Spartinivicinus marinus: one gene and its partners. The protein of the gene in region 3 interacts with the protein of the main gene of each other region in a pairwise test. Links are inferred from orthologs where the notes say so. Each region holds a gene or a part of one and is shown on either strand. Other genes may lie near its edges. The genes, in order: lysA, secB and OQE68_RS12310.

Region 1 (11,070 bases), 480 kb from region 3 along the record:
TATCGAAAAAGCTTTGTGCTCGGTATGCTGCAACTAAGTCATACTGACTGTTTTGTGCAGCCATCTCACGCAGCAGGCTTTGCAACTCACCTGCGATTCCTGGCGCGTCATCTAGTGTTTTATAGAAGCCATCAATACACCACTGACGAGCTTTTTTTATTTCACCTATAGCTAACAACTCATTTACTAAGTCTTGGTAATCTTGAGAAGATTCAACCTCTGCTTCCATTAGTGCTATCATTTTTTCATGTTGTCTACTCGCTTTTAACGAGTGTATTACTGTTCTCAGTAGCTTCTTACGGTGATACTTTTTAGTAAAGTCATGTATAGAGGGTGGCATAGGAGTCGCTTTTAACCTTTTCATAAGACTGTCTACGACTTGTTGCCAATCAGCTGGAGTATATATCGGGCTTTCTAAAAACTCATTAGCATTTTCCAATAAGCCAATATCATCTTCTAACTGTCGTTCAATTACCCACAACAATTGCTCCGAATGAGAAAAGCTTGACTCAGGAAGTGACTGGAGAACAACTTCCAAACATTGCCCAATTTCAAAAACAGTTTCACCTTCATCATTGGCCTGTTCAGCTTGTTGACAACATTGCTCCCATATGTACTCCCCAAGTTGTAATACATCATCCCCGTGACCTTGTTTTAATAATGATGTCAATTGGGTTTTAACTGGAGAATAGTCTGGTATATTACTCTCATTATCCCAATGGTTGGACCAGGCATCTATGCGACTCAGTTCTTTGATTTTTTTCCGCAGTCGTTTAACTTGCTGACTAACGTCACTATTACTAAAGCGATGGTTTTCTAGTATTAACTGCCTTATTTGAGGATGTTTATTGGTTATATCAATTAATAAGTCACACAAATCTGCATGAGTTTTTTTAACCAAAACCCTATACAATTGCACTTCATGGCCTGTTAATGTTTTTTCACATTCTCCCTCTAAATATAACTCAGCATCTTCCTCGATCTCATCATCAAGCTCATGATAAAGATCATTATCTTCAGTTAATAGCAGGATTTTTTTATGCTGCTTTAAATACTGACCAGCTTTTAAAATTAGGGCCACAGCGTGCTTACAGTTGTCATAGTATGGGCAGCTACACCCTGCAACTAATTCATTTTCATCATCTAAAAATACACGAGTAATATAAAGCTCACTTCCTTCAACCTCAGCAACTAACTCGTCATGTTCAGTAATGAAAATATCATCACTAACATAATTTATATAGCCTTTCCCTCGGCTAACAATGGTCGAGCCAGCCCACTCATATAAATCATCAATTGTTAACTTGCGTAAATATTTTTGAATATCTGACATGTATTATTTGATTCTTTTGTAGATAGAATAAAGTAAGCTCAACCTAAGTAAGGGGGTTATAGCGACTCAACAAGCCATATCAACCCAACTCCAACTCTACTTCCTCTCCACCCTGCTCAGTCATAAACCGGTTCAACATACTAATGAATTCTTCGCCAGTGCTGTCACATACCCACTGCTGTTCGTTTGGTTGCTGTTCTTTTGATTGATAGTTAAAGTGGAATCCACCACTTTTGGCTGCCAGCCACAGTTGTCGTAGTGCTGGCTGACGACTTAGGATGATCTGGCTGTGGTTTTCAAACTGCATGGTTAGCATACCGTTGCCAGATTCGCAGTCTATATCTATCTCTAGCTCATCAATGGCATCTTCAATAGCCACCATTAGTTCGTCTAATAACTCATTAAATTCTGCTTCTGTCATTCGCTTGTAACCTGTTTGATGTGACTTCTAAGCTGTTCCCAACCTGTTCTAGCCCATTGTACAAATTTGTTTAGTCGCTATCAGTTTAACTGTTTGAACATTAGCCGAGCTATAACAGACAAGGTATACTTTGCCGTCATTATTGTACTATTAGTGAGGGATATCCAATGCGCATTCTATTTGCTGTGCTTCTACTTACCTGGCTGGCTGGTTGTGGTCAAAAAGGACCTCTTTACTTACCAGATGAATCTGAGCAAGAATCTACAGAATCTGTTAACCAATAAGCGATTTGATTAAGAAGCAATATGGATCACTTTCTTTACCGCGATGGCGAATTATTTGCCGAAGATGTTCCGGTTACGGAGCTTGCTAAGCAGTATGGCACGCCCTGCTATGTCTATTCCCGGGCCACACTGGAACGTCACTACACAGCCTATACCAAGGCGATGGGTAAACACCCCCATTTGATCTGCTATGCGGTAAAAGCCAACTCCAACCTGGCTGTTCTCAATGTTCTGGCTAAACTAGGCGCAGGCTTTGATATTGTTTCAGTAGGTGAGCTTGAACGCGTCCTAGCGGCTGGTGGTGATCCAGCCAAAGTGGTTTTCTCTGGAGTAGCCAAGCAAGAGGCAGAAATTGCCCGGGCCCTTGAGGTCGGCATCCATTGCTTTAATGTGGAGTCGGAGTTTGAGCTTGCACGCATTCAGAAAGTCGCTGCAGAAATGGGCCAGCAAGCTGCTATTTCATTACGAATTAACCCCGATGTTGATGCTAAAACCCATCCCTATATTTCAACAGGGTTGAAAGAAAACAAGTTTGGTATTTCTTTTGATGATGCAATTTCCGCGTATCAAAAGGCCGCTCAACTACCCAACCTGCAAATTATAGGCGTCGACTGTCATATTGGTTCGCAATTAACCGAGATTGATCCATTTTTAGATGCAATGGATCGCCTGTTATTTTTAGTTGATGAGCTAGCCAAACTGGGTATTGAGCTAAAACACCTCGACTTAGGCGGTGGCCTTGGGGTCCGTTATCAGCAGGAAATACCACCAGAGCCGGATACCTATGCCAAAGCCGTTATGGAAAAAATCCAGGGCCGCAACCTCACCTTAGTATTTGAGCCAGGCCGCTCAATTGCTGCCAATGCCGGTATTTTAGTCACCCAAGTTGATTTACTGAAAGACAATGGCCATAAACACTTTGCCATTGTGGATGCAGCTATGAATGACCTGATTCGCCCTTCTCTGTACAATGCTTGGCAGGACATTGTTCAAGTAAAACCAAGAATTGATGGCCTACAAGCTAATTTTGATATCGTTGGCCCTGTGTGTGAGACAGGTGATTTTCTGGGCAAAAACCGAGAACTAAACCTGAAGCCAGGCGACTTGCTGGCCATTCGTTCTGCTGGCGCGTATGGCTTTGTTATGAGCTCTAATTACAACAGCCGTAATCGAGCAGCAGAAGTGATGGTTGATAAAGACCAGCACCATCTAATCAGGGCTAGAGAAACTGTTAGCCAACAAATAGCAAACGAATACCTACTCCCTAACTAAGTAAAACTGGATATCTCTTGTAACCTTAACTAATGAGATATCCAGGCTTTAGATTCGCATAGACTTACAACACCATGCTGTTACGTTTTACAAAAATGCACGGGCTTGGCAACGACTTTATGGTTGTCGACTTAGTCACCCAACACTGCAAACTCAATGAAGATTTAATTCGGTCATTGGCCGATCGCCATCGTGGGATAGGCTTTGATCAACTACTGGTTGTTGAACCACCCAGCCACCCAAACAACGACTTCAAATACCGAATTTACAATGCAGATGGCGGTGAAGTAGAACAATGCGGAAATGGAGCGCGCTGTTTTGCTCGTTTTGTGCTAGACAAAAAGTTAACAACCAAAAACCATATTAAGGTTGAAACACTGTCAGGTGATATAGAATTAATAGTAGAAGCCGATGGCAATATTACTGTAGATATGGGTATACCAAAGCTAGCGCCAAGCAAAATTCCTTTTAATGCACCTCAACAGCAGACTACTTATAAAGTACAAACTGTTAATGGCGAAATGGAATTAGGTGCTGCTTCAATGGGTAACCCCCATGCAGTATTAAAGGTAGACACTATCAATAACGCACCTGTTAACACATTAGGGGCGGAATTAGAGTCACACCCAGACTTTCCTCAGCGGGTTAATGTTGGTTTTATGGAAGTACTCAGCCGCCAGGAAGTCAATTTGCGAGTGTTTGAGCGTGGCGTAGGAGAAACTCAAGCTTGTGGTACTGGAGCTTGTGCGGCAGTTGTCGTTGGTTGTATTCAAGGCTTGCTGGATGAGCAGGTAACTGTGAATTTACCAGGCGGTAGTTTAACAATTCAGTGGCAAGGTGAAGGGCATAGCGTAAAAATGACAGGTCCTGCCTGCCGGGTATTTGAAGGTCAAATTAGGTTATGACAAAACCAACCAATAAGCTGGCGTTTTCGGAAGAAATCACCGAACAGCAGGTGGTTGCTTATCTCGAAGCTAACCCTGACTTCTTTCTGCACAACCCTGATTTACTGAAAACTCTCACTGTTCCCCACCCGAGTGGTAAAGCAATTTCTTTATTAGAACATCAAGTTAATTTGTTCAGAAAAGAAAACAAAGAGCTGCATAAACGCTTAAGCAATTTAATTGCTATCGCCCGAGAAAATGATCAGCTTTTTGATAAAACCCGCCGACTCATTATCAACTTGCTAGCTGCCAGTAGCTTGGAAGATATTCAAGTCATTATTGAAGAGCACTTTAGAGAGCAATTTAAAACAGACGCCTGCTGCCTACTTTATTTTGCAGACCAACCTCTCAACACTCATGGCCGAACCTTTGCCTTAGCAGAAGCTAAAAAACAGTTAGGGGATATTCTTGAAAGCACCAAGCCTATTACTGGTTTATTAAAACTAGAGCAAAAGCTTGTACTTTTCCCTGATCAAGCCCATCAAGTTGGCTCTGCTGCCGTGGTGCCACTTTATCATCAACGGCTATTGGGTATTTTGGCTATTGGTAGTGAGGATATGAATCACTTTCGAACCAGCAATGGTACCTTGTTTTTAACCCATATTGGTGAAGTACTCAGCCAGCTGGTTTACCATTTTCAAGAGCAATCTAATTAACAAAAGCAGCCAATTAACAAGAACAGCTAAAGCGTGTTAAAACAAACACTACAGGAATACTATAAATACCTGGGTATAGAGAGACAGCTGGCAAAACATACGCTTGATAATTACCAGCGTGACCTAAACAAGCTGGCTGTCTGGCTAGATAGCCAGCAGTGCCCAGGCTGGGAACGAGTAACACCTCAGTTACTCAGACACTACCTAAGCCAGTTAAAACATGATGGTTTAGATCACCGCTCAATACAGCGTCACTTATCTAGCATTCGCTCTTTTTATTCTTTTTATTGCAGCAAACATTCCAGTCAACAAAACCCGACCCTTGCATTGCAGGCACCAAAAGCATCTAAAAAATTACCCCAACTGTTGGATGTCGATCAAATTGCCCAGCTGTTAAATACAACACCTGATAATCCACTATTAATCAGAGACCATGCTATTTTAGAGCTTTTTTATTCATCAGGCTTAAGATTAAATGAACTATCACAGCTTGATATCAGTGGAATCGATCTAAACCAACAGCAGGTAACTGTAGTTGGCAAAGGCAGCAAAACCCGACTAGTACCAATCGGTAGCTACGCCTGTAATCGCTTAAAGAAATGGCTGACAACCCGCAGCCTGTTAGCCAAACAAGGTGAGAGCGCCCTGTTTGTTTCTAAACTGGGCAGTAGAATTAGCAATCGACAAATTCAAAACAGGGTTAAGTATTTTGCTCAGCTCATGGGGTTACCAGGTAACCTGCACCCTCATATGTTGCGCCATAGTTTTGCTACTCACTTATTGGAGGGAAGCGGTAACTTACGCGCTATACAGGAATTACTGGGCCATAGTGATATTAGCACTACACAAGTGTACACTCATGTAGATTTCAACCAATTAAGCAACGTATACGACAGCAGCCATCCAAGAGCCAGGCGTAAAGAATCCTCAACTAGCAGTAATACTAATGACAATTAAAGCAATCACTTTTGACCTTGATGACACCCTATGGAATAACACACCTGTTTTACTAAAAGCCGAGCGAGATGTTATCAAATGGATACTAGACCAATTCCCCAATATCAATGATCACCGCGATATAAATACAACCATCACGGAGTTTAGAGAATTTAAAGATCAAATAAAACAAGCCAACCCAGCCCTCACCCACCAGGTAACCAACTTAAGAAAAGTCACACTGGAACAACTGCTAACTCAAGCAGGCTATGCTGAACAAGCAGCCAAAGGAGCTGAACAAGCCATGGAAGTATTTCTCCATGCCCGCCACCAGGTTGATTACTTTGATTATGTCGAATCCATATTAGCAGAATTAAACCAACAATATACTTTAGGCGTGCTCACCAACGGTAACGTCAATATAAAACGTCTGTCGATAGGGGATTATTTTGATTTTGCCTTTTGTGCAGACGAGCTAAACACCAGCAAACCCGATCCTATGTTTTTCCAAGCCGGCATCCAAGCAGCCAAAGTGCTTGCTGAAGAAATTGTACACATCGGCGACCACCCAGAATATGATGTTATCGGTGCCAAGGAAGTCGGTCTAAAAGCCATCTGGTTCAACCCCGAACAAAACTCATGGGATTACCATATAAAACCCGATGCAATGATTAGCTGTATTAGTGAGTTGCCGAAAGTAGTAAAAAGTATAAAAATATAATTAAAAAGTATCCAGGCTTATACTCATCGCGAATGATTTTTAGGCTTTGTTACCGTCGCTCTTCACCCCAGTCATTTAGTTTATCTAAACTCCTGGGGCTTCATCTCTCGGTGGCCGCGCCCTTGTGCCCTAGGGGTATAAATACCCCTCGCTGTGAATATATACCACTTTATTTTTACACCTAAAAATGATTCACGACAGGTATATTTTCACAGTTATTCTGGTTAGTTTCGAAAGCTCTAACTTTGAATAAAATCACAAGATCGAAGCCAATTTATTCGTTTTAAATTACCCGACTGAAATTTATTTTCTTCCTATCCTGTCTTTAGGATTGAGTTATTGATAAATGCTCAATTTAATGAAATTACTATGAGTAGTAGGAGTATATGATGAGTGCACCAAAAAAAGTTTCAGGTACTGCTTTAGCTGTTGTTGCTGCGGGTTTATTTACTTTAGGCTCTCAAGTAGCAGCCAGTGCTGAAGCCAGTCAAGTTCAATGCTGGGGTGTTAATAGCTGTAAAGGTCATAACGACTGTGCCACTGCAAGTAATGCCTGTAAAGGCCATGGCTCTTGTAAAGGCCAAGGTTACTTGAATATGTCTGCTGAGGAATGTGAAGCTAAAGGTGGTACTGTTAAAGAAGAAAAGTAATTTTTTTCTTTAGGACGCCTTTAACTAGGGCCTAATAACACTAGTTGAACCGGCAGTGGTGATTCAAATAGTGTTAACAGGCCCTAAAATAAATGGATTTGGTCATTATTAGTAGTTCGCTACTATTGATAACACCCAACGTCCATTTATCTCTAACTGGCATATAACACTTGTTTCTATATCAACCTATGAAGGCAACCCGAATGAATCGTCCTTTTTATGGTTTTGGCCTAGGGTTGCGCCATGACTATTATCAAGAAATTATCGAAACCCAACCCAATATTGATTGGTTTGAAATAATATCAGAAAACTATTTTGTTGCAGGTGGCAAACCTCTGTATTATTTAGATGCTATTCGAGAGCAATATCCTCTAGCTATGCATGGGGTATCTCTTTCTATAGGCAGCACCGATCCTTTAAACCAAGATTATCTAGCACAACTTAAAAAATTATCCCAAAGAATTAACCCTATTTTTATTTCCGATCATTTATGCTGGACAGGGGTTGACCATATTAATAGCCATGACTTATTACCTCTTCCATATACAGAGCAAACAATCCAACACATTGTTTCTCGTATTCAACATGTACAAGAATTTTTAGGCAGACAGATTTTATTAGAAAATTTATCCAGTTATGTCACTTTTGCTGATTCAGAAATGACTGAGTGGGAATTTATTAGTGAAATAGTAACACGAGCAGACTGCTATCTTTTATTGGATATAAATAATATTTATGTAAGTGCTCGCAATCATCAGTTTAATCCCACAGAATACTTACATGGTATTCCTGCTGATCGTGTGATGCAACATCATTTAGCCGGTCATAGTGACTATGGCGATTATGTTATTGATACTCATGATATGCCCGTCGTTGATAATGTCTGGAGCTTATATCAGGAAGCCGCTCAATTATTTGGCCCAGTATCAACGATGATCGAACGTGATGATAATATGCCTACTTTTTCAGAGTTACTGGCAGAGCTAAACCACGCCAGAACCATTGCAGAGCCAATCTATACAGACTATAACGGTTATGCCAATGCTAGCTAATTTACAAAAAGAGTTTCTTGCGTTTTTGCAAGACAAACCTAGTAAAGTTAAGCAGCTGGTGACCACTGAAACACCTGGACTGGCCATTTATAAAAATGCCTATCATCAACGCTTAAAAGAAGCGCTAGATACTGATTTTCCCTGTTTAGGTAAATTACTTGGAGATGATTTATACGACCAATTGATTGCCGGCTATATAAAACATATGCCTTCTACTAAACCATCACTTCGTTGGTTTGGTAGTGATATGCAATCCTTCTTAAAACACCATCCCTTATTCTCCAAGCAACCCATAGTTATTGAGCTCGCAAACTGGGAATGGCAACTTAGAGCCGCTTTTGATGCTGCAGGCAGCAAAATTATTACTCTCGAACAACTTGCCACTATTGCCCCAGAACAGTGGCCCACCATACAACTTAAGCTAGTTCCTAGCCTACGCGTGCTTCAATATCAAACCAATGTGGTTAACATCTGGCAATCACTTGAAGCGAACCATATACCACCTGCCGTTGAACAAAATACCAGCTATTGGCTGATATGGCGCAAAGAGCTGGTTACACAATTCCGTTCTGTATTTGAAGATGAATGGCAAATTATTCAGTTGATTATTGAAGGGGTTACCTTTGCTGACATTTGCGAACAACTTTGCAGATGGCACTCTCCAGAACAAGCGCCACAAAGGGCTGCACAAATTATCCAACAGTTGACTAATGATCAAGTAGTAATGTCTGCAAGCTGAAATGGGATTTCAGAGCAGACACACTCACTCTCTCTTTAGACCAGTAACAACCTTTCTTGCCAGCCTTCTTTATTAGGTAACTAGCTTTTCTCTACTGAAGTATCATAAAACCCCAATATCTTAAGAAAAAAACTCTATTCCCTAACCTTGAGTAAATAGTTATTTTGAGCCACAAGAAAGTAAGTAAAAACAAACTCTACTTTGGTATCTGTCTTATCTTAAATTGAATGCTTGATTAATCATTATTAGCCTGATACCGTGTCTTATTGTTCATAAAATAGTAATATTAGTACCGCTCATTTTGCGAGCACGAAAAGGAGATTTTCGCTTACTTAAGGACAGAAACAGTAAACTATGTGTTTCTGATCGGGGATGAGTAAATAAAAGGCATAGATATTTGGGAACAACAGGGGGATGACTGCCACTGTCCCCCTCCTAACATTGAGTATTGATAAGTAATTATAGTAGAAGCAAAGCTAAAGATACTACTTCATATTACTATGATGAGTAATATTATCTTTAAAGCCAACTTTACTAACTAACACTCATCACCATCCAATAAGCAAATATTTCTCATATTTTTTCCTCCACAAAATAAACGATAAGCTACAACGAGTTAAGTATGGCATGTTACTTTTTAGTACACAATCTTTACTATAGCAAAAGCCTAAGCTTTGACAGCACATGACACTATTTTATATCAATATATCAGCTATCCGCGGACTAAAAAAACTCACGTTTGTTTGTATTTACATACTTAAAAGTTTATTTCTATTAGCCAAAATATAAGGCATTCTATTTTAAAAATGCCAAAAGATTATGTCAGCACTAAGCACATGCTTAGTTGTTACTCAGAAGGAACTAATATGTCCAGTATTTATACAGAAAAGCTGTTGAGGCAATTTGGTCATACAGACGGTTTGTTAAGCGGTGGAAATCTGGCTACTGGCTTAATTGTTTATTGTATTATTGCTACTACAGAAGGTTTTGGACGAGAAGGAATTGTTCTATCTACTTTTCTGCTATTTTTTCTATCTGCAATTTTAGAAATACCTACAGGATATTTAGGAGACCGTGTTGGCTGGAAGTTCTCTGTTCGACTAGGGCTATTTTGTGACTTTGTATCTACTTTATTTTTCGGTTTAACTATTTTTTTCGCAATACAGGGCTATTATATATTGATGCTCTCTTTTTTAGTGATGCGCCAGCTTTTCAGCGCACTTAATGGAGCATTTACCAGTGGCTCGTACCAAGCAGCTTATCAACGTTGGTATCAAGAAAAACTTGAGCAGAGCACTATTAAAATCAGCGATGCCCCCCCTCTTTTTCTTGCTAGTTATAAGTACGGTATATGGATTCGCCTAGGACTACCACTAATAGCACTAGGTATTGGACTATTATTACAAACAGAGTTTTTTTCTCAGGTTTCGAAGGAGTATGTCGCACTAGTTCCACTTGGAATGGTACTTTATGTACTATTAATTCAGATAGTAGCCTATTTTAAAATGGCTAAAGATCTAGACTTTAGCACCATTTCCATAAAAAAAGGTAACTCTACCAGTGATATAACCATAACAAAACTATTCCTATCTGCTCAGGCTACTTTTCCAATTTTATGTACCTATGCATACTCACATATTTTCTTACAAGTCTGCAATCTATTCTTGGTTGGTGAATCTTATTACTTATTCAAAGAAGCAAACTTGCCAATGATTTTTGTTTGGGGCGGGGGTATGGGAGCCGCTGTAATAATTACTTTTTTTGGTATAGCAATTTCTCGTTTTTTTATCCCTTGGCTTTCCAAACAACCTAAACTAAGATCTATTCGCTGGCTAGGGACGCTGTGCTTAAGTTTATTATCTGCAGTAGTAGCACTTACTTTCTATAGCAATATATCAACAGTTGCAAAACTAGTCTGTATTTTTTCAGTGATATTGATTGCTTATCCAATCTCTTTTGCCTTACGTGCCGAAATTACTTCTGATAGCCACCGTTTTGTACCAGATGAGTTTAAGGCCAGCTGGTTTAGTGGCGGCTCCTTACTGGCTCGGCTTACCTACGC
Region 2 (11,045 bases), 220 kb from region 3 along the record:
CAGGCACGCCATTGGATGGGTCTTTTTCATCTGCTTTAAAACGCAGTTCAGAGTTTGGAATACGACCTTTCGTGTAAACAATGACGCCTTTTTTCAGGAAAGCATCAGAAACATCCACTGCTGCCTGTAATACACCACCTGGGTTGTTTCTTAGGTCTAATATCAGTCCGTTCAGTTTACCTTTATTGGCTTTGGCTAGTTTTTTAATTGCACTAACCACTTCATCGCCAGAATCGATTTGGAACTGGGTTATTCGAATATAGCCATAACCTTCATCAAGTGCTTTGGATTTGACGCTTTGTACCTTAATGATGTCGCGCTTGATCACAATATCAAATGGCTTGCTGCTACCTTCACGTACGATAGTTAATGTAATTGGTTCGCCAGGCTTGCCACGCATCATTTCGACAGCTTCGTTTAGGCCCATGCCTTTTACTGGCTTTTGGTCAAGCTTGATGATTAGGTCTCCAGCTTCTACTCCAGCACGTTGTGCAGGTGTATCGTCGATAGGGGCAATGACTTTGACAAATCCGTTCTCCATACCAACCTCAATGCCTAGCCCGCCAAACTCACCAGTGGTGTTGATTTGCAGGTCTTCAAAGTCTTTGGGATCGAGGTAAGCAGAGTGGGGGTCTAGCCCGGTTAGCATACCTTTGATGGCATTTTCTAGAAGGGTTTTGTCATCAACATTCTCAACGTAAGCCACTTTGATACGGTCAAATACTTCTGCAAAGGTGCGAAGTTCTTGTAATGGCAAGCGACCTTTTAAGGGCTGATTTGGCTCGGCTTCGGCAAACGCTAGGCTACTAACAAGGGCAGTCACTGCGAAAGCGAGATGACGAACTGAAGGGGAAAACTTTAAGCGTTTGCTGATCATTAAAAACTCTCGATTGAATAGCTCTCTATTAAGGTATTTATATCCTATGAGATGCGGTAAAACCACTGTCCTGGTAACATCCTCTGTTTAGGCCCTCGCAATTCGTGATCTCTATCTGCTAATTTGTTGCTGGGTTACTTTATCGACATCGACGGGCAACTATCTTCCCGCAACGATCCACCCGCTTGGGTTTTGTGGTTGACCTTTGTGTCTTATCTCAAAGTAAAGCCCGGTTTCATTATTTCCGCCTGTATTGCCAGCTGTTGCAATTGCTTCACCTGCTTTTACCCATTCGCCTGTTTCTTTTAATAGCGTTTGATTATGAGCGTACAGTGACATATAGCCACCGCCATGATCCACAATAATTAACAGCCCTGACCCTCTCAGCCAATCTGAGAACACGACCCTGCCATGGTGTACAGCCGATACTGGAGAGCCTTCATTACTTTGAATAAATAGACCCTGCCACTTTAATTTAGTTTGTTTTTTCAAACTACCATAGCGGTTTGTCACTTTTCCTTGGATTGGCCAGGGGAGTTTGCCCCGTTGTTTATAAAAAGGGGTGCCTGGTAGAGGCAGTGGTGTTATTGTTTTTGCTAAGGTTTTGAGGACTTGTTCTAACTCTGACCGCTCTTTCTGCTGTGAGGCCAGTGTTTGGTCTTTAGCTGCCAGTTCTTGCTCAAGCTGTTTGAGTAATAAGCGTCTTTTTGCTTTCTGAGTTGTAAGTGCCTGCTGCTGTTTAGCTAAAGCAAGCTGCTGCTGGGTTAGTTTGGTGTTGGTTGCTTCAATCTGTTGACTAACCTGAGTTAACGACTGGATGGTTTGATTAAACTCGGTCACTTTTTGCTGACGGGCCTGAGCAAGATAGCCAAGATACTTCTGGGTGCGTGCAACATCGGTAGGCTGCTGCTGGTTCAGCAACATTTTTATATTAGAGTTTTGACCTGTATACAGTGCCAGTAACATCGTTTGTTCTAACTGTTGTTGTTGCTGACGCTTGGCAACACTGAGCTGGTGCTGCCTAGTATGGAGCTTTTTTAATTGTTGCTGGCCCTCCTGCAACCGGCTTTCAATTTCCTGCACTTTTTTATGAAGCCGTTCCATTTCCTGCTCACTTGTTTGCAACGATTGTTGTACGTTAGAGCGTTGTTGTTGGATTTTTTTGAGTAGCTGTTGGGTTTTTTTAATTTCAGCTTGCAATTGTTTTAACTGTTTTTCTTTTTCTTGTAATTCTGGGTTAGCCCAGCTAACGCTGCTGTTAAGTAAAGCAGTGCCACTTATTAAACAAATACAAATAGGTTTATAAAGTTGTTTTGTCAAAGAAAAGATAAATTTCAACATTGATTACAACACTTGTAGTTGGAAACATTTCAAGAAACACACCAGAAGGTGTTTTTTTAAGTATGCCTGGTAATTGGAGATGTCGCAAAGAAACTTCATGAAAACCAAAAACCCAACTTATAAATTGGGTTTTTAGATAAAGAAACAGTGGATTAATTCCGCAAGTTTTTTAACTTGTTTTTTGGCTTATGAGGGAGTAAGTATTTGTGATGAAACTAGTTTGCTTGCTCCACTAATACTTTTCCTGTCATTTCTTCTGGAATGGGTAGTTCCATTAAGCTAAGTATTGTAGGGGCAATATCTGACAGAATACCGCGATCTTTAATCTTAATCGCTTTGGGTCCAGCATAGACTAGTGGTACAGGTTCACAAGTATGGGCTGTATGGGCCTGCCCCGTTTCTTCATTACTCATTTGTTCGACATTGCCATGGTCAGCGGTAATTAAACATTGACCATTAACTTGTTCTAACGCTTTAAGAATCCGGCCAATACACTCATCAAGACATTCAACCGCTTTCACTGCGGCATCAAAAACACCGGTATGGCCTACCATATCGCCATTGGCATAATTGCATACCACTAAGTCGTATTTTCCACTGATAATTGCTTCAACTAACTTATCAGTGACTTCGGGGGCACTCATTTCAGGTTTTAGGTCATATGTGGCTACATCGGGTGAGTTAACCAAAATGCGAGTTTCGCCCTTATAAGGAGTTTCTTCGCCGCCACTGAAGAAAAAGGTTACATGGGCATATTTTTCTGTTTCTGCAATTCGTAACTGAGTTTTGCTAAGTGATGCCAAATATTCGCCGAGGGTGTTTTTTAATGATGCAGGCGGAAATGCGCAAGGTGCAGGAATATCAGCAGCATACTGAGTGAGCATAACAAAACCCGCTAGATTAGGCCGGCTAATACGTTCAAAGCCACTAAAGCTGTCTTCTACGAATGCACGTGTTAGCTGTCTAGCGCGGTCTGCACGAAAGTTCATAAACACAACTGCATCACCATCGCCAATAACGGTAGGCTTCTGATTTGCAGGAGTAACGATGGTTGCCTTAACAAACTCGTCATTTTCACTTCTAGCATAAGCTGCTTGCAAACCAGTAACTGGGTCCTCTGCAGAAAAATCGCCAGTACCTAAGGTAAGCATGTTATAAGCAGCGGCAACTCGGTCCCAACGGTTGTCGCGATCCATAGCGAAGTAGCGGCCAATCAAGCTGGCAATTCGGCCTACACCTAGGTCTGAAAGTTTGGCTTCGATGCGTTTTAGTGATGTTTCAGCACTTCGTGGAGGCGTGTCACGACCATCTAAAAATGCATGTACATAAACGGCTTGAGCACCACGCTGAGCAGCTAGGTCAATCATGGCTAAAATATGGTCTTCATGACTATGTACTCCGCCGGGAGATAACAAGCCTAGAATATGAACGGCTTTGTTTTCAGTAATGGCTTTGTCTACAGCTTCTGTCAGGGTTGGGTTGGTAAAAAAAGAGGCATCTGCAATGGCCTTAGTGATGCGTGTGAAGTCTTGATACACAACCCGACCTGCCCCTAAGTTCATATGGCCAACTTCTGAGTTGCCCATTTGGCCATCAGGCAATCCCACATCTATCCCAGAGCCTGAAATCAAACTGTGAGGATTTTGTTCCCAGAGCTTATCCCAAACAGGCGTTTCAGCGGCTGCAATAGCATTGGACTCTGATGTTTCGCTATAGCCAAAACCATCAAGGATAAGTAATGCGGTAGTACGTCGTTGGTTACTCATATGGATTCGTGCTGCTCATAGTAAATGGTACAAAAAGCGGGTAGAGAGATATTAGCGAGATTCTAAAGGGAGGTCTATTAAGCCTGTGATCCTAGACACTTTGTCCGATCTAAAGCACTGATAGTAGGTGAAGCATGAAGGTTGATAATCTAACTGTTTAGCCTGGTAGTTGAAACCTGTATACTTGCCACCCTTATTTAATCGCAAGGTCTGAATACAAATGGAGAAATTGATAGAGTTTGTTGTCAACCATCCATACTTGGTTACTGCATTTTTAGCTCTACTAGCGGCTTTAATTTATACCGAAGGGCGTAAAGCAGGTGCAACAATAAACACCAGCCAGCTAACTTCTGCAGTAAACAACAAAGATGCAATAGTGGTAGATGTCCGAGATGGTAAGGAATTTCAAGCGGGGCATATTGTTAATGCTATCAATATTCCATCTACCAAGTTTGCTGAACGGATGAAAGAGCTAGAAAAGCACAAGGACAAGCCCATTATTATCGTTGATAAAATGGGACAACAAGGTAGTGCCGCTGGTAAAGCGTTGAAAGCTGCTGGCTTTGAGCAAGTGCTTAGGTTGCAAGGTGGTATGCAAACCTGGACAAGTGAAAACCTGCCTGTAATAAAGTAATGTCTGGGTTTTGTTAGTGAATATGTGTTGCTGAGGAAGTGAAAGAAAGATGAGTAACATAACCATTTACAGCTCAGCTTATTGCCCTTTTTGCATCCGGGCGCTGCGCTTATTGGATAGCAAGCAAGTGCCTTATCAACTGGTTAGTGTGGATGGTAAACCGGCGGTACGTAGGAAAATGGCTGAAAAAGCAGGGCGTACCTCAGTACCACAAATTTGGATTGGTAAGCGGCATGTGGGTGGTTGTGATGAGCTGTATGCCTTAGAACGTGAAGGTAAGCTTGATCCTCTGATTGCTGAAACCCATTAGCACTATATCTCTATACAAGGTACCTCTAAAAATCACTCGTGCAGGCTATAGTAACCAACAAGTGACGTCTTTATTTTGCGACATCAACATCGATTAGTGCTATGGTTGCTGTCACAGGCCAACCTGGTGATGCATGACGAAGTGCGTCAGCTGAGTTAGTATTGCTGACCTGCTTAGAGTATTAAATGACATAAATTAATTAAGGAATTACATAAATGGCTGAAAATCAACAAAATCAGGCAGCTGGCGAAGAGAACCAACCTCAGTTTGCATTACAGCGGATCTATGTGAAGGACCTTTCATTTGAGTCGCCCAAAGCGCCTGAGATATTCACGAAAGAATGGCAGCCACAGGTTAACTTAGATCTGAATACCCAGAACACTCAACTTGAAGAAGGGGTATTTGAGGTAGTTTTATCTCTAACAGTAACTGTTACTAACAATGAAGAAACAGCATTTGTTGTTGAAGTGCAACAAGCTGGCGTCTTTTTAGTAAAAGGCTTAGATGACGCTTCATTGCATCAAACCTTGGGTGCTTTTTGCCCTAATATTTTGTTCCCTTATGCTCGTGAGTGTATTGATAGCTTGGTCTTACGTGGCAGCTTCCCTCCAATTATGTTGGCGCCAGTTAATTTTGATGCGCTATATGCTCAAGCTCTGCAACAACGTGAACAACAGCAGCAGCCAGAAACTATTCAATAAGCTGTCATATTCTTTTTATAAGTATTTGTTTGTTATTGAATTAAACCAAAAAAGGGCCTTAGCCCCTTTTTTGGTTGTAGCTCAGTTTGTCAGTGATATATTATTCCCCACCTTTAAATCCTAGTTGCCGCCAGCTTTCATAAATCATCACTGCAGCACAGTTAGATAAGTTCATACTACGGCTGTTGGGCTTCATGGGTAGTCGTATAATATGTTCGGGTTTTACCTCATTTTGTAAAACATTACTGGGTAGTCCACGGGTTTCTGGGCCAAATAATAATGCATCATTAGGCTCATATTGAGCTGAGGTATGGAGGGTAGAGCCTTTAGTGCTAATAGCAAATAAGCGGTTATAGTTAACCGATTGACAGAATGCAGAGAGAGATTCGTGTACTGCCACTTTTGCAAACTCTGAATAATCCAAGCCTGCTCGACGTAGTTTTTTATCATCTAAATCAAACCCTAAAGGTTCTATTAAATGCAACTGATAACCAGTATTCGCACATAGGCGGATGATATTGCCTGTATTAGGAGGAATTTCAGGCTCAAATAGCACAATATGGAGCATAGAGGTCAATACTCAAAAGCTGGGGTTTTATTTAAAGGTATTATACCGCTTCTATTTCAGCATGTAATGTGTCAGGAAATAGACCAAACATATAAGAATCGCGTGGTTGGCCTGAAGTTCTACTGCGATGACGTAACCTGCCTTCAAATTGACCTCCCACCTTTTTAGCCGTTTTAATACTGGCGTGATTATCAATATCAACAACAATTTCTACTCGAATCAAATTAAGCTCTTCAAAGCAAAACTGGGCAGCAGCAGTAATTATTTCAGAGGCATAACCTTGTTTTAGGTGACTAGCGTTAACCCAATAGCTTAGATTAGCAAAACCATGGGGAAAGTTAATACCGCTGATTCTAGCTTCACCAATATATTCTTGGTTTTTTTTGCCAATAAAAGCAAAGTTGAACTCTGTCTTAAGTTGTTGTTGAGCAATACAGAATTCAACCCACTCTTTGTTAGTGGCTGCAGAGTAATTAGGGTTGCACCAATATAACCATTTACCAACAAGAGGTGCTGACTGCTGAATAGCAGAAAGTCGTTGGTCAACTAAAGATAAGTTGAGTGGTACTCCTGTCAGGCGTTTGGTATTAAGCTGTTTAAACATATAAATTTGCTTTACACTTCTCTATAAAAAGATCGTCATTTTACTGACATAAAAAAGTGGCTCAATATCAATAATAATTAATTTTAATAGTACGTTCGTAATAAGTGTAAGCAGCTTAAACTTTACGACAGTTAAGGAAGGATGGTTAAAGGAAAGTTATAATGAAATTAACAGTGAAACGGATTATCTGTAAGTACTTACTTTCTGGTTGGTGTTTTATTCCAATGATAACTATTGCTCAACCAGTTATATCAGATAACTGGTTTGAAGCTGGTCAGCAAGCGGTAGCAAAAGCAGTTCACCAACAACCAAATACTTCAATTGCTCGCAATGTTATTTTGTTTGTTGGTGATGGTATGGGCATATCAACAGTCACAGCTGCCAGAATTCTAGATGGCCAATTAAAGGGTAAAACAGGAGAAGAGAACTTATTAGCATTTGAAAGGTTGCCTTATGTTGGTTTATCAAAAACCTATAATACCAATCAACAAACGGCTGATTCAGCAGGAACAATGACTGCTATGATGACAGGGGTAAAAACCCTAGCAGGTGTTATTTCAGTTAATCAACAAGTGGCGCGTGGTGATTGTGAGACAGCTAAAAGAAATAAAGTAATGACTTTATTGGAGCAAGCTGAGCAAGCAGAAATGGCTACAGGTATTGTGACAACAGCTCGAATTACTCATGCAACACCTGCTGCTACTTATGCCCATAGCCCTGAACGGGGGTGGGAGGATGATGACGATATGCCTTCGTCCGCAAAGCGAGCTGGTTGTAAAGATATTGCTAGGCAGTTAATTGAGTTCCCGTATGGTAATGGGTTGGAAGTAGCATTAGGAGGCGGACGCAGAAGCTTTTTGCCAGATAACCAGGTTGATCCTGAAGAACCAAATAAAACTGGGGCACGAGAAGATGGACGGAATTTAACTGTTGAATGGTTAACGAAATATAATAATGCCCAGTATGTTTGGAATGAGCAACAGTTTATGTCTATTAAGGCGGCAAATGTCGATCATTTATTAGGGTTATTCAATCGCTCGCACATGGCTTTTGAAGCAGATAGAAATGATGATAAAGGAGGAGAGCCATCGTTATCAGAAATGACTGCTAAAGCCATTGAAATTTTACAAAAAAATGAGAATGGCTTTTTTCTAATGGTTGAAGGAGGGCGAATCGACCATGGACATCATGCAGGAAATGCCTACCGCGCATTGCATGACACAATTGAATTTTCAAAAGCGGTTGCTACAGCCATTAAAATGACTGACGCACGTGAAACTTTGGTAATTGTTACCGCTGATCATAGCCATGTTTTTACCATGGGAGGTTATCCTACACGAGGCAATCCAATTTTAGGTAAAGTTGTTGGTAATAATAGCAAAGGGCAGCCTAATAAATCGCCTACTCTAGCCGCAGATGGATTACCCTATACAACATTAGGATATTACAGTGGCCAGGGTGCTGCTAACGATCAATCTGGGCAGCGTCAACCTGGTCGAATGAATATTGTTAATGTTAATACTAAATCGAAAAACTATTTTCAGGAGGTGCTGTTGCCAATGTCCTCAGAAACCCATGGTGGTGAAGATGTAGCTATATATGCTTCAGGCCCTTGGGCGCATTTATTTCATGGTGTCCATGAGCAAAATTATATTTACCATGTAATGGCTCATGCAGCTAAGTTGAATGACCAACAGACAGCTCAACAACAGCAGTCTCGTTAAATACTTATCCTGTGCTGCCCTCCTGCTCTGAGGAATATCCCCCTCTTTGGGGGACGAAAAAGCGAGTGGATATGGGGTAGCAGGTTATTCCATATCAAACACTAAACTTACGTTATATTTTTTGCGACAGCTAGAATATTCTACATAAATTTATAAAAGCTAAAAATAACTTTTGTTTAAAACGTCGTGTATCTGAATATATAATTAAAACGATACAGTTCTTCAAGCGCACTCTTTAAATAATAACGAAGGATTCACTTTTCCTATCGCTATTTGACAAATGTCTTCTATATTGGAAAAATCATCTAATAAATTTTTTGCATATATGCAAACATCTTTGACTAAGGCGACGACAGGAATTAATGATAGAATATAGTCGACGTTAGTTTTTAGCTGGTTAAATTGCTTTTGTAATCGGTTGCTTACTCCTTGCAAGTGGTCTGTTATTTCATCAAATAAATAACTTAGCTTTCTTTTTAACGTTTTATCAGGCAAACAGATACCCACTATACGGTATTTGGTAATAATCGTTCTACATAGTGGGCAAAACTCTGCTTCTAGCATCTGTACCAACTCCTCTAGTAGTAAAAACTTCTCACTATTGACTTTGTTGCTTTTGGCTGCGCGTTCATAAAGAGTAACAACTTCTCGGCAGGCTTCTTTTATTTGATTAAAGTAATTGACCAGTTCCATGGTGACTCCCTCCAATATGTATGTGCCTACATGTAATTTGTTATTAATAATTATTTAGTATTCACCATTACTTGCTCAAATAAATACTGGTAGGTACAGAAAGTGTTTTGTGTATTGCTGACTTAGGTATAAGTATAATGGGTGCTTTTTGTTATATTTTTTTAATAAACGGGTTCTGCCAAGCTGTTCACATTAAAAAGTGAAAGACTTTGAGCTCACAGGTCATATGATAGAAATGTCTGTGGTTTGATGAAATATACACGTTTGTAGGCTTTTAGCTTTGTTGCAATTAAATAGGGTGGCTGTCATTTGCAGCCAGAGATTGCCGTCTTTGTTCACGTTGTAATTTGGCAATAAACCGATCGAGCTTTTTCTGAATAGGAGGTTCCATATTCATAAACCGTCCTCCCACTATAGTGTGAGTGATTGGCTTACGATTAAACTCTAAATGGGTAACAAAGAGCTTACTTTTAATATGCTCTTCATCTGTTGATTTAAAAATGCAATTACCAACAAGGCCATCTCGATGCAAGCCATCAGGAGGTGGACCCATTAATTTTAAACAGATACCACTGCTAGATAAGTCAATAATACGTCCAGAGGCTGTAACAGGCCCAAACCCTGTAAGGCTTACACGAATAAAGTCTTCAGCGGGAATACTTACTCTAAAGTTCAATCTTCTCTGCCCATGTTGCAAATCAATAGGCATTGAAAGGCGATAAGCAGGCATGTTGTCAAAGTTTTCATAGCCTAAAAAATTCGACTGAAAACGGGTACGAAAGCCTTGGTCATGGCAACTAATGTTTAATAAATTACCTGGCTCCAGTAATTTCTCTGGAGGATTAGGGTATAGCTCGTCAATTAATAAATAATTTTCTTCAGGGTATAATTGTAGAATTATACTTCGAAAATTTTGGTTAGTATCTACAGGTTGAACATCGATAAAACTGTGTTCCTGACATAGTTTAGATAGCACCTGTAGATTATTACCATCATATGAAGGAGCTTTTTCCTCTCGTTGTCTGCGAAGCCACTGAAACATTTTTATTACGCCTGTTTATGTTACATCGCTAGTCACCTTAAGCCTAGTTAGCTCTTATTGCTGCGGCAAGGTTATGTATATTTTATTTATCGGCAGCAATCTCTATAAGTGTATATACTAGTTAATAAAAATACGTCTGCTATGTAATGCCAGGGATAGGTAACGTCTTTGAATATTCTAATTGCTGAAGATACTCCCTCAATTAGACTGCTTTTAGCTAAAGTCGTTAGCAAAGCAGGGCATATTCCTTATTTGGCAGAAAATGGCTGTCAAGTTTTAGAGTTTATGCAATGTACAGCCATTGATATGGTCTTGATGGATATTAATATGCCCAAAATGGGCGGCTTGGAAACCACACGGCGAATTCGTGAAGAATATGACAGCTGGTTACCTATTATTTTCATTACCGCTAGCACAGATGATGATGAGTATGCAGAGGCATTGACGATAGGTGGTGATGGTATATTGGTTAAGCCTATTAAGCCCGCTTTGGTTTCTGCACAAGTTAAGGCAATGGAGCGTATTGTTCGTTCCCAGCAAGAACTGAATAAAATTAATGCCAAGCTGGAAGCAATGAGTAAGCAAGATGTACTTACAGGTGTTGCTAATCGGAGTGGGTTATATGAAGCAGTACAAAGAGAGTTAAAACGATCTAAGCGTCGAAAAAGCCCGTTATGCTTAATGATGATTGATGTAGACTATTTTAAGCAATATAACGATACCTACGGCCATTTGGCTGGTGATGAATGCTTGCAGCAAGTAGCTCAAACCGTAAAGCATCAATT
Region 3 (6,216 bases):
CAACTAAAGCCAGTGCAATAGCAACAGAAGCTGTCATTGATTTCAGCTTATTCATGCCTCTAACCTCCATCTCAAATCCATATACTGCAAATTTTCCAGTTATAATTTTGTCAAACTATGCTGTTTTCGGTAATGCCCAACATGTCTTATTTGATAAAAATAAAGCAAAACTGCACCCTAATTAAACAGTTTGCTCCAGAAGTCAAATCAGTTTGATACAGTCAACTACCAACAGTATAAGTTTTCCAGTAAATAATAAAGCCGCGAAGTATAGCATAAAGTCTTATATTACTTTAGTGAATTTCTGTGATATGGTTTTATAATCCTCTAATGTATAACTCTTAGACGGCTTAAAATAGGCCACTGCAGCGAACTTATAGTCATTCGCAAATGCTAACAAGTGCTACCGTAGCATTATATTCTTCATAAAAAATCATCAAATAGTGAGCCTTTTGTTTCATCGCATTTAACTAAGTCACTATAAGAATGTGTAACCTTTAAGACAGCTAACTGACTATTAGGTAAGGTTAGTCGATTATAGGCTATTAGCTAAATTACATTACTACTGACATTTCATTCTGGCTTTAATAATATTAATAAGCGTTTGTCAAGATGGTCATTTTTTATAATTTTGCAAGGGATTTAGTATAAAAAATTGACTTGGAATAGTGTTAAATATTGGCTTATATATAATGGGTAACTGAAAGCTTTTTCATACATCTATAAGCGGGAAGTATCGTAGCTAGTTATTGTTTATTAGCGGGAGAATATCTTTACCAACACAGATCATGCTTAATATATTACTGGTGACAGCCTGAATCAGCATGAGCTTAACCAATAAGCTTTGTATTAACTTATAACTTTTTCAATTAATTGTCAGTTTAGGGAAAGCAACCATGAGTATTAAACTGACCCGTCAAATTATGTCGGCTATTTTAACCCAAGCAGAACGCACCTATCCAGCCAAATGCTTTGGGTTCATAGTTGGAAAAAAAGAAGGAGGGATTGCTACAGGAAGCTACTACATTGCATGTGATGAGATGGATTATATAAAAAAATATCCAGTGTCACTAACTGACTCTCATACCTATAATTCAATTAAAAACAAAGCAGGGGCAGAAGGGCTAACCATTGTGAGTATGGTTCATACACACCCAGATTTTACTGATGAGCCCTCACAACTAGACTGTTTATATGATTGCCCAGGAATAACTCATATTATTATTTCACTGTCTCATGGTAAAACTGTTAGCTGTCATGCCTGGCAATTAACAACTGATAAACAAAATTTCATACAAGAACAAATTGTTCAATAGTTAAGCCAAACTATCTACTTATAGTTGCTCAGAAGTTATTTTCTTAGTCTTTAGCGAATATCTAAAAGCTTTTTTAAACTGTCAATAACTCAGAAACACTCAAGAAATACCTGTAACATTTTTGAGTGTTACTTATATTTAGGTTTATATAAAAATGACTTCTGTCAATCATATTAATGGCAACAACTTACGAAGCGCAAGACTGATCAATCAGCTTAATTTATATGAGCTATCAGAGCTATTAGGCATTTCAGTATCTACTTTGGTTAAAATGGAAGCAGGTATTAGCCAACCCAACAACATACTAATTAAACAGTTGTGTTGTCGACTAGGTATTTTGCCTCCATTTTTAACCGGTTCCAGTCGCTATACTATCCATGAAGATGCTATATTTTATGTCCCTATCACTACACCAAAAAGTCAGGCTACATCAAATAACTCAACCTTGTTTCAAGCAACTGCCTACTTGAGTTTATATTATGAACTTATTCGAGTTTTAAAAACCCAATTCAGGTTTCCTAATAACTTCCCTAAAATATATGACGCTGATATAGCTTCAGATACAAATATTGAACAATTAGCAGATTCTTGCCGATTCCATTGGGGGCTGGGCTTTTCTCCTATTGAAAATATAACTACTCTCATCGAAAGATCAGGAGGTATCGTCACTTCCTTTCCTAATCTTTACTCCAGCATTGACTCCATGTCTATTACCTATCCTCACCCGATCATTATCATCAACCATAAAAAAACGGCTTATCAAGTTCGATTTGATATTGCAATGCATTGCGGTGCAATTGTTAGCAACTTTTTTTTCACCAGCAAAAATATATCTGCGACTAAGCAAGATTTAGAAAATTTCGCACTTGCTTTACTTATGCCTGCGTGTAGTTTTCGTAATGAATTTGTACGTAGTAAACCAATTATTTACTGGCCTGAAATTGAATCATTGCAACAACGCTGGGGAGTGAGTAAGGAAGCCGTTATCTATAGAGCATTTCAACTTAAATTAATTAGCATTAAACAACTTAAGTTCAGTTTAGCTAAATTGAGAACCAATGCATCTATTCATTTTAATAATTGCAAAACAAAAAAAGAGCAGCCCCATTTTATTTCTAATCAAATCCAACAGTTGAACAAAACCCAAGCTCTTAGCACTGAAGTTATTGCTCAGCACCTGGCCGTTAAAAAGTTGTTACTTACAAATCTTTTTATTGAGTTTAAAAACGCCCTCAATAAATCAGCAGCTTCCTCGCCTAAAAAACATAATGTATTTTCTATTAATTACACACGCAAAAGCACTGACCTACCCTCCCGATTATAAGTTAAAGGTTTTACAGATAAACAATCATACAATATCTCTGATAACAACATAAAATATATACCGTACCTATTGATTTATCTATCAATTTGCTTTCTTATAGTCTTGTTTTTATAGCAAAACTATCATAGCACCAATACGCAACTGGCCAGCTCAATACGTCCCTTATTGCTAACATAGCTTTATCTTAAAACATGTTTGGGTAGAACCAGGGACATATTAACAAAATACATGGAGAGTTCTAATTGTGACTAATTTCTTACAGCGTCGTTTATTACTGTATCAACTAACATTGCTTATAGCACCAGCGGCTTATACTGCAAGTTCTGATACTGTCATTTATCCTGGAGAAGCCTATATTCAATCTGCCAACTACAGTGGTACTGGTTGTCCAGTCGGTTCAACTAATTTTATTTTTCATGAGGAAGCAAACGAATTTAGTGTAAATTTTAAGCACTTCAAGGTAAGTAGTGATGCTAATTATAATACCAGTTATTGTCAGTTAAAACTTACCATTGTCGCACCTCCTGGAGTTGCTTATCGGCTGAACTCATTAACATATAAAGGTCGTGCTAGATTAGACCAGTCCGGCATGGCAACTATAGCTAACAACAGTCGTTTACAAGGCATAACTCCTGCCAATAAATCCACCCAATATGTATATGGCTCTGTAAATAAAACAGCTGAGCAATATTTCCAGCAAACTGCACTAGCAGGCCAACCTCAAAACTGGTCAACATGCAGCAGACATACTCCTTTAGAAATTAAAACTGAAGTAAACCTTAGTAGTAAAGACCTGCAAAGCGCAATTACCATAAGCTCAATCAACGTGAAAATTTTATTTTCTCGTAAAAAATGCACTAATAGACTAAGCGCTAAGAGTATATAAGAACTTGCTACACTGCCCCCTATTTGCCTTAGGTGTAAAAAAACAGATGAGCGAAGGGTAATATTCACTTACAAATAAACTTTATTATATGTTGGTCTAAGTCTTCTACAAAGGCACCATAATAAGTTTGCTCATATATCAGTCGCTTTCCAGGCTCAGCCTGAGAAAAACCTCCATTAGCCATCGCAAGTTGATAACACTGATCAACCAGTTGCCTGTTGTTAAGTTGAAATGCCAACTGAACGGCAGGTATTGTTTTTGCTCCTCCCATTAACCACAGTCTGGGTTTATTATCTCCAATGGCCACCCACCCTTGTACCTCTGCAACCACCTTATATCCAAGAGGGGCTAAAATAGTTTTATAGAACTCTTTACTGGCCATGTAGTCCGTTACATAAATACCAATATGATCAAGCATGTTTGTAGTCTATAGTGATAAATATTGTTTTCATCTTGTCATTTAATTATGTCAAGTATTTTTAACCTATCCAAGAAGTCTTGGTAAGACTAAATAGAAGTAGCTTGATTTGAACTTTTATCATTAAAGAATTTACATTTCATCTAATGTCAAAGCTTATGGATACACTAGACCTATGTAAATAAAACGTAAAGATCGCTAACCACTGTTTAGGCTATGGTAAAATGACAACAGAATGACTATAGAGAAATATTCATGTCATATCGTTTGTTACTTGTTGAAGACGATCAAGAGCTTGCAGAACTGCTTATTGACTACCTTGAACTGGAGTCTTTTACCATTACTTGGGAGACTCGAGGTGATAAAGGCCTTAATGTCGCACTCACTGAAAACTTTGATGTTATTATTCTTGATATCATGTTACCAGGCATTAATGGCGTTGAGTTTTTAAAAGAATTTCGTCAACAACGTCTTACTCCTGTAATAATGCTTACAGCCCGAGGAGAAGAGTTAGATCGAATCCTCGGCTTTGAGCTAGGTGCAGATGACTATCTTCCCAAACCCTGCAGTCCAAGAGAGTTAGTAGCCAGAATTAAAGCGGTTATTCGACGTGTAGTGATGGATCAACAAACCACAAAGTCTATTCGCTCTAGCAATGTGGTAATGGTTGGACCACTATATCTTAACCTTTCTAGTCATGAGGCTACTGTATCAGGTCAACCGCTGAACTTAACAGGTACAGAGTTTGAGGTTCTCTCACTACTAATGCAACATACTGGCGAAGTAGTGAGTAAAGAAACATTATCCCTACAGGCGCTGGGTAAACAGCTCTCGCTATATGACCGTAGCATTGATATGCATGTCAGCAATCTCCGTAAGAAAATCGCTGATGTATATGACAATCCAAGCTTAATTAAAACAATCAGGGGAAAAGGCTACCTGCTTAAACAGTTTTAGTTTAGCCTTAGTGTATGTTTAAGCAAATTTTCTGGAAAGTTCTACTTGTTTTTTGGGCTGCTTTAATAATTATTGCAGTATTGTCTTCATGGATTACAAGAGAAATTGTTGAAAGTGAACTAGGACTACACGAAAAATATATACAAGATAAAAAGAACTCAGCAGAAGCCGTTACTGTTTTCGAAGCCCACGGAAGAAAAGCTTTAGCTAATTGGGTAAAACAACTCAATGAAGAAACAGGACTCAGAGCCTTTTTAATCACACCATCAGGTACATCGGCTACAACAACGCCTCTACCAAGATCTATAAAGCGCTTTCTACATAAACGATATTATTTACCTCCATGGGCAGAACCAACAGAGGTGTCTACTAAACAAGGAGATTATTTATATTTCAGTCTTGGGCCAAGCTTTCCTCCCCCTCCTAAACATCGACAGGATATTCTTTGGTGGAGCAGAGCCATTACCAGTTTATTTGTCTTATTTATTGTTTCCATATTCTTTTCCAAACACCTGGTAAACCCACTTAAAGAATTAACTAATATTTCTCAAAGCCTAGCAAAAGGTGATCTTGCCAAAAGAGTTAATCCTAAAATAGAACATAGGCTTGATGAAATAGGTATCTTGGCTCGGGAGTTCAATCATATGGCTGAAAAAATTCAGCAAAATCATGACAACCTACAACAGCTATTTCATAGTATTTCCCATGAGTTGAAAACTCCTTTAGCTAGGCAGCGGGTTGCTATTGAGTTAATAGCCAAAAAAGGTGCTGAACCCAGGTTGCTTGAAAAAATGAATCGACAAATCAAGTTATTAGATAGCTTAATTGATGAACTAATAACAATTACTAAATTACAAGAACCAACTGTAGAGCTATTAAAAGAAGAAATAAAACTACCCGCAATTATTCAAGAAGTAATCGAAGACAATACTTTAGAAGCAGACTTGAAGAGTATCAAGTTAAACCTGGCAAATGACATTAATAATAGCACTAAAGGTGATAGAAGACTGCTGTATCGATCTATTGATAATATCGTACGCAATGCTATTAAATATTCTCCTGAAAACACTACAGTTTGTATTAGTTGTAACGAAAAAGATAACTACTACAATATTAACATTATTGATCAAGGCCCAGGAGTACCTGACATGACACTAAGCAAACTGGTTGACCCATTTTACCGAGTAGATAGCGCCCGAGCTAGAAACACTGGTGGACATGGCCTGGGTCTCGCTATTGCCAACAGCATTATTCAAGCACATCAAGGTGAGCTACAATTTCAAAATATTACTAACGGCGGCTTAAAAGCTTCTAT

Evidence for each region.
Region 1: the proteins of OQE68_RS12310 (region 3) and lysA interact in binary tests that used the Escherichia coli proteins (3 or more experiments, as listed by UniProt). The link is inferred for Spartinivicinus marinus from one-to-one orthologs.
Region 2: the proteins of OQE68_RS12310 (region 3) and secB interact in binary tests that used the Escherichia coli proteins (3 or more experiments, as listed by UniProt). The link is inferred for Spartinivicinus marinus from one-to-one orthologs.

The regions. Positions count from the first base shown.
Region 1 is NZ_JAPJZK010000001.1:3,192,998-3,204,067, reverse strand. The notes cover bases 1,216-4,184. They hold lysA (diaminopimelate decarboxylase), read left to right. Parts: upstream 1,216-2,059; coding sequence 2,060-3,310; downstream 3,311-4,184. Other genes in these bases: dapF (diaminopimelate epimerase), read left to right, coding at 3,385-4,184; lptM (LPS translocon maturation chaperone LptM), read left to right, coding at 1,922-2,038; cyaY (iron donor protein CyaY), read right to left, coding at 1,413-1,754; OQE68_RS14450 (SWIM zinc finger family protein), read right to left, coding at 1,216-1,333. Outside these bases: more of OQE68_RS14450, read right to left, coding at 1-1,215; more of dapF, read left to right, coding at 4,185-4,215; OQE68_RS14425 (DUF484 family protein), read left to right, coding at 4,212-4,910; tyrosine recombinase XerC, read left to right, coding at 4,944-5,867; OQE68_RS14415 (HAD family hydrolase), read left to right, coding at 5,857-6,567; BufA2 family periplasmic bufferin-type metallophore, read left to right, coding at 6,954-7,217; bufB (MNIO family bufferin maturase), read left to right, coding at 7,421-8,269; OQE68_RS14400 (HvfC/BufC N-terminal domain-containing protein), read left to right, coding at 8,259-9,008; OQE68_RS14395 (ATP-binding protein), read left to right, coding at 9,875-11,070. UniProt on the Escherichia coli protein: Specifically catalyzes the decarboxylation of meso-diaminopimelate (meso-DAP) to L-lysine. Is not active against the DD- or LL-isomers of diaminopimelate.
Region 2 is NZ_JAPJZK010000001.1:2,942,263-2,953,307, forward strand. Bases 3,943-6,886 are described here. They hold secB (protein-export chaperone SecB), read left to right. Parts: upstream 3,943-5,143; coding sequence 5,144-5,629; downstream 5,630-6,886. Other genes in these bases: gpmM (2,3-bisphosphoglycerate-independent phosphoglycerate mutase), read right to left, coding at 3,943-3,984; OQE68_RS13245 (rhodanese-like domain-containing protein), read left to right, coding at 4,205-4,618; grxC (glutaredoxin 3), read left to right, coding at 4,668-4,928; trmL (tRNA (uridine(34)/cytosine(34)/5-carboxymethylaminomethyluridine(34)-2'-O)-methyltransferase TrmL), read right to left, coding at 5,730-6,197; OQE68_RS13265 (GNAT family N-acetyltransferase), read right to left, coding at 6,238-6,801. Outside these bases: OQE68_RS13230 (S41 family peptidase), read right to left, coding at 1-877; OQE68_RS13235 (murein hydrolase activator EnvC family protein), read right to left, coding at 1,037-2,218; more of gpmM, read right to left, coding at 2,434-3,942; OQE68_RS13270 (alkaline phosphatase family protein), read left to right, coding at 6,963-8,525; OQE68_RS13275 (hypothetical protein), read right to left, coding at 8,748-9,218; OQE68_RS13280 (flagellar brake protein), read right to left, coding at 9,508-10,260; OQE68_RS13285 (GGDEF domain-containing response regulator), read left to right, coding at 10,429-11,045. UniProt on the Escherichia coli protein: One of the proteins required for the normal export of some preproteins out of the cell cytoplasm. It is a molecular chaperone that binds to a subset of precursor proteins, maintaining them in a translocation-competent state.
Region 3 is NZ_JAPJZK010000001.1:2,723,484-2,729,699, reverse strand. The notes cover bases 3,109-6,050. They hold OQE68_RS12310 (response regulator), read left to right. Parts: upstream 3,109-4,199; coding sequence 4,200-4,901; downstream 4,902-6,050. Other genes in these bases: OQE68_RS12305 (sensor histidine kinase), read left to right, coding at 4,916-6,050; OQE68_RS12315 (VOC family protein), read right to left, coding at 3,591-3,944; OQE68_RS12320 (DUF4360 domain-containing protein), read left to right, coding at 3,109-3,526. In the rest of the region: OQE68_RS12335 (M48 family metallopeptidase), read right to left, coding at 1-55; OQE68_RS12330 (M67 family metallopeptidase), read left to right, coding at 897-1,316; OQE68_RS12325 (helix-turn-helix domain-containing protein), read left to right, coding at 1,471-2,640; more of OQE68_RS12320, read left to right, coding at 2,885-3,108; more of OQE68_RS12305, read left to right, coding at 6,051-6,216. UniProt on the Escherichia coli protein: Response regulator member of the two-component regulatory system CpxA/CpxR which responds to envelope stress response by activating expression of downstream genes including cpxP, degP, dsbA and ppiA.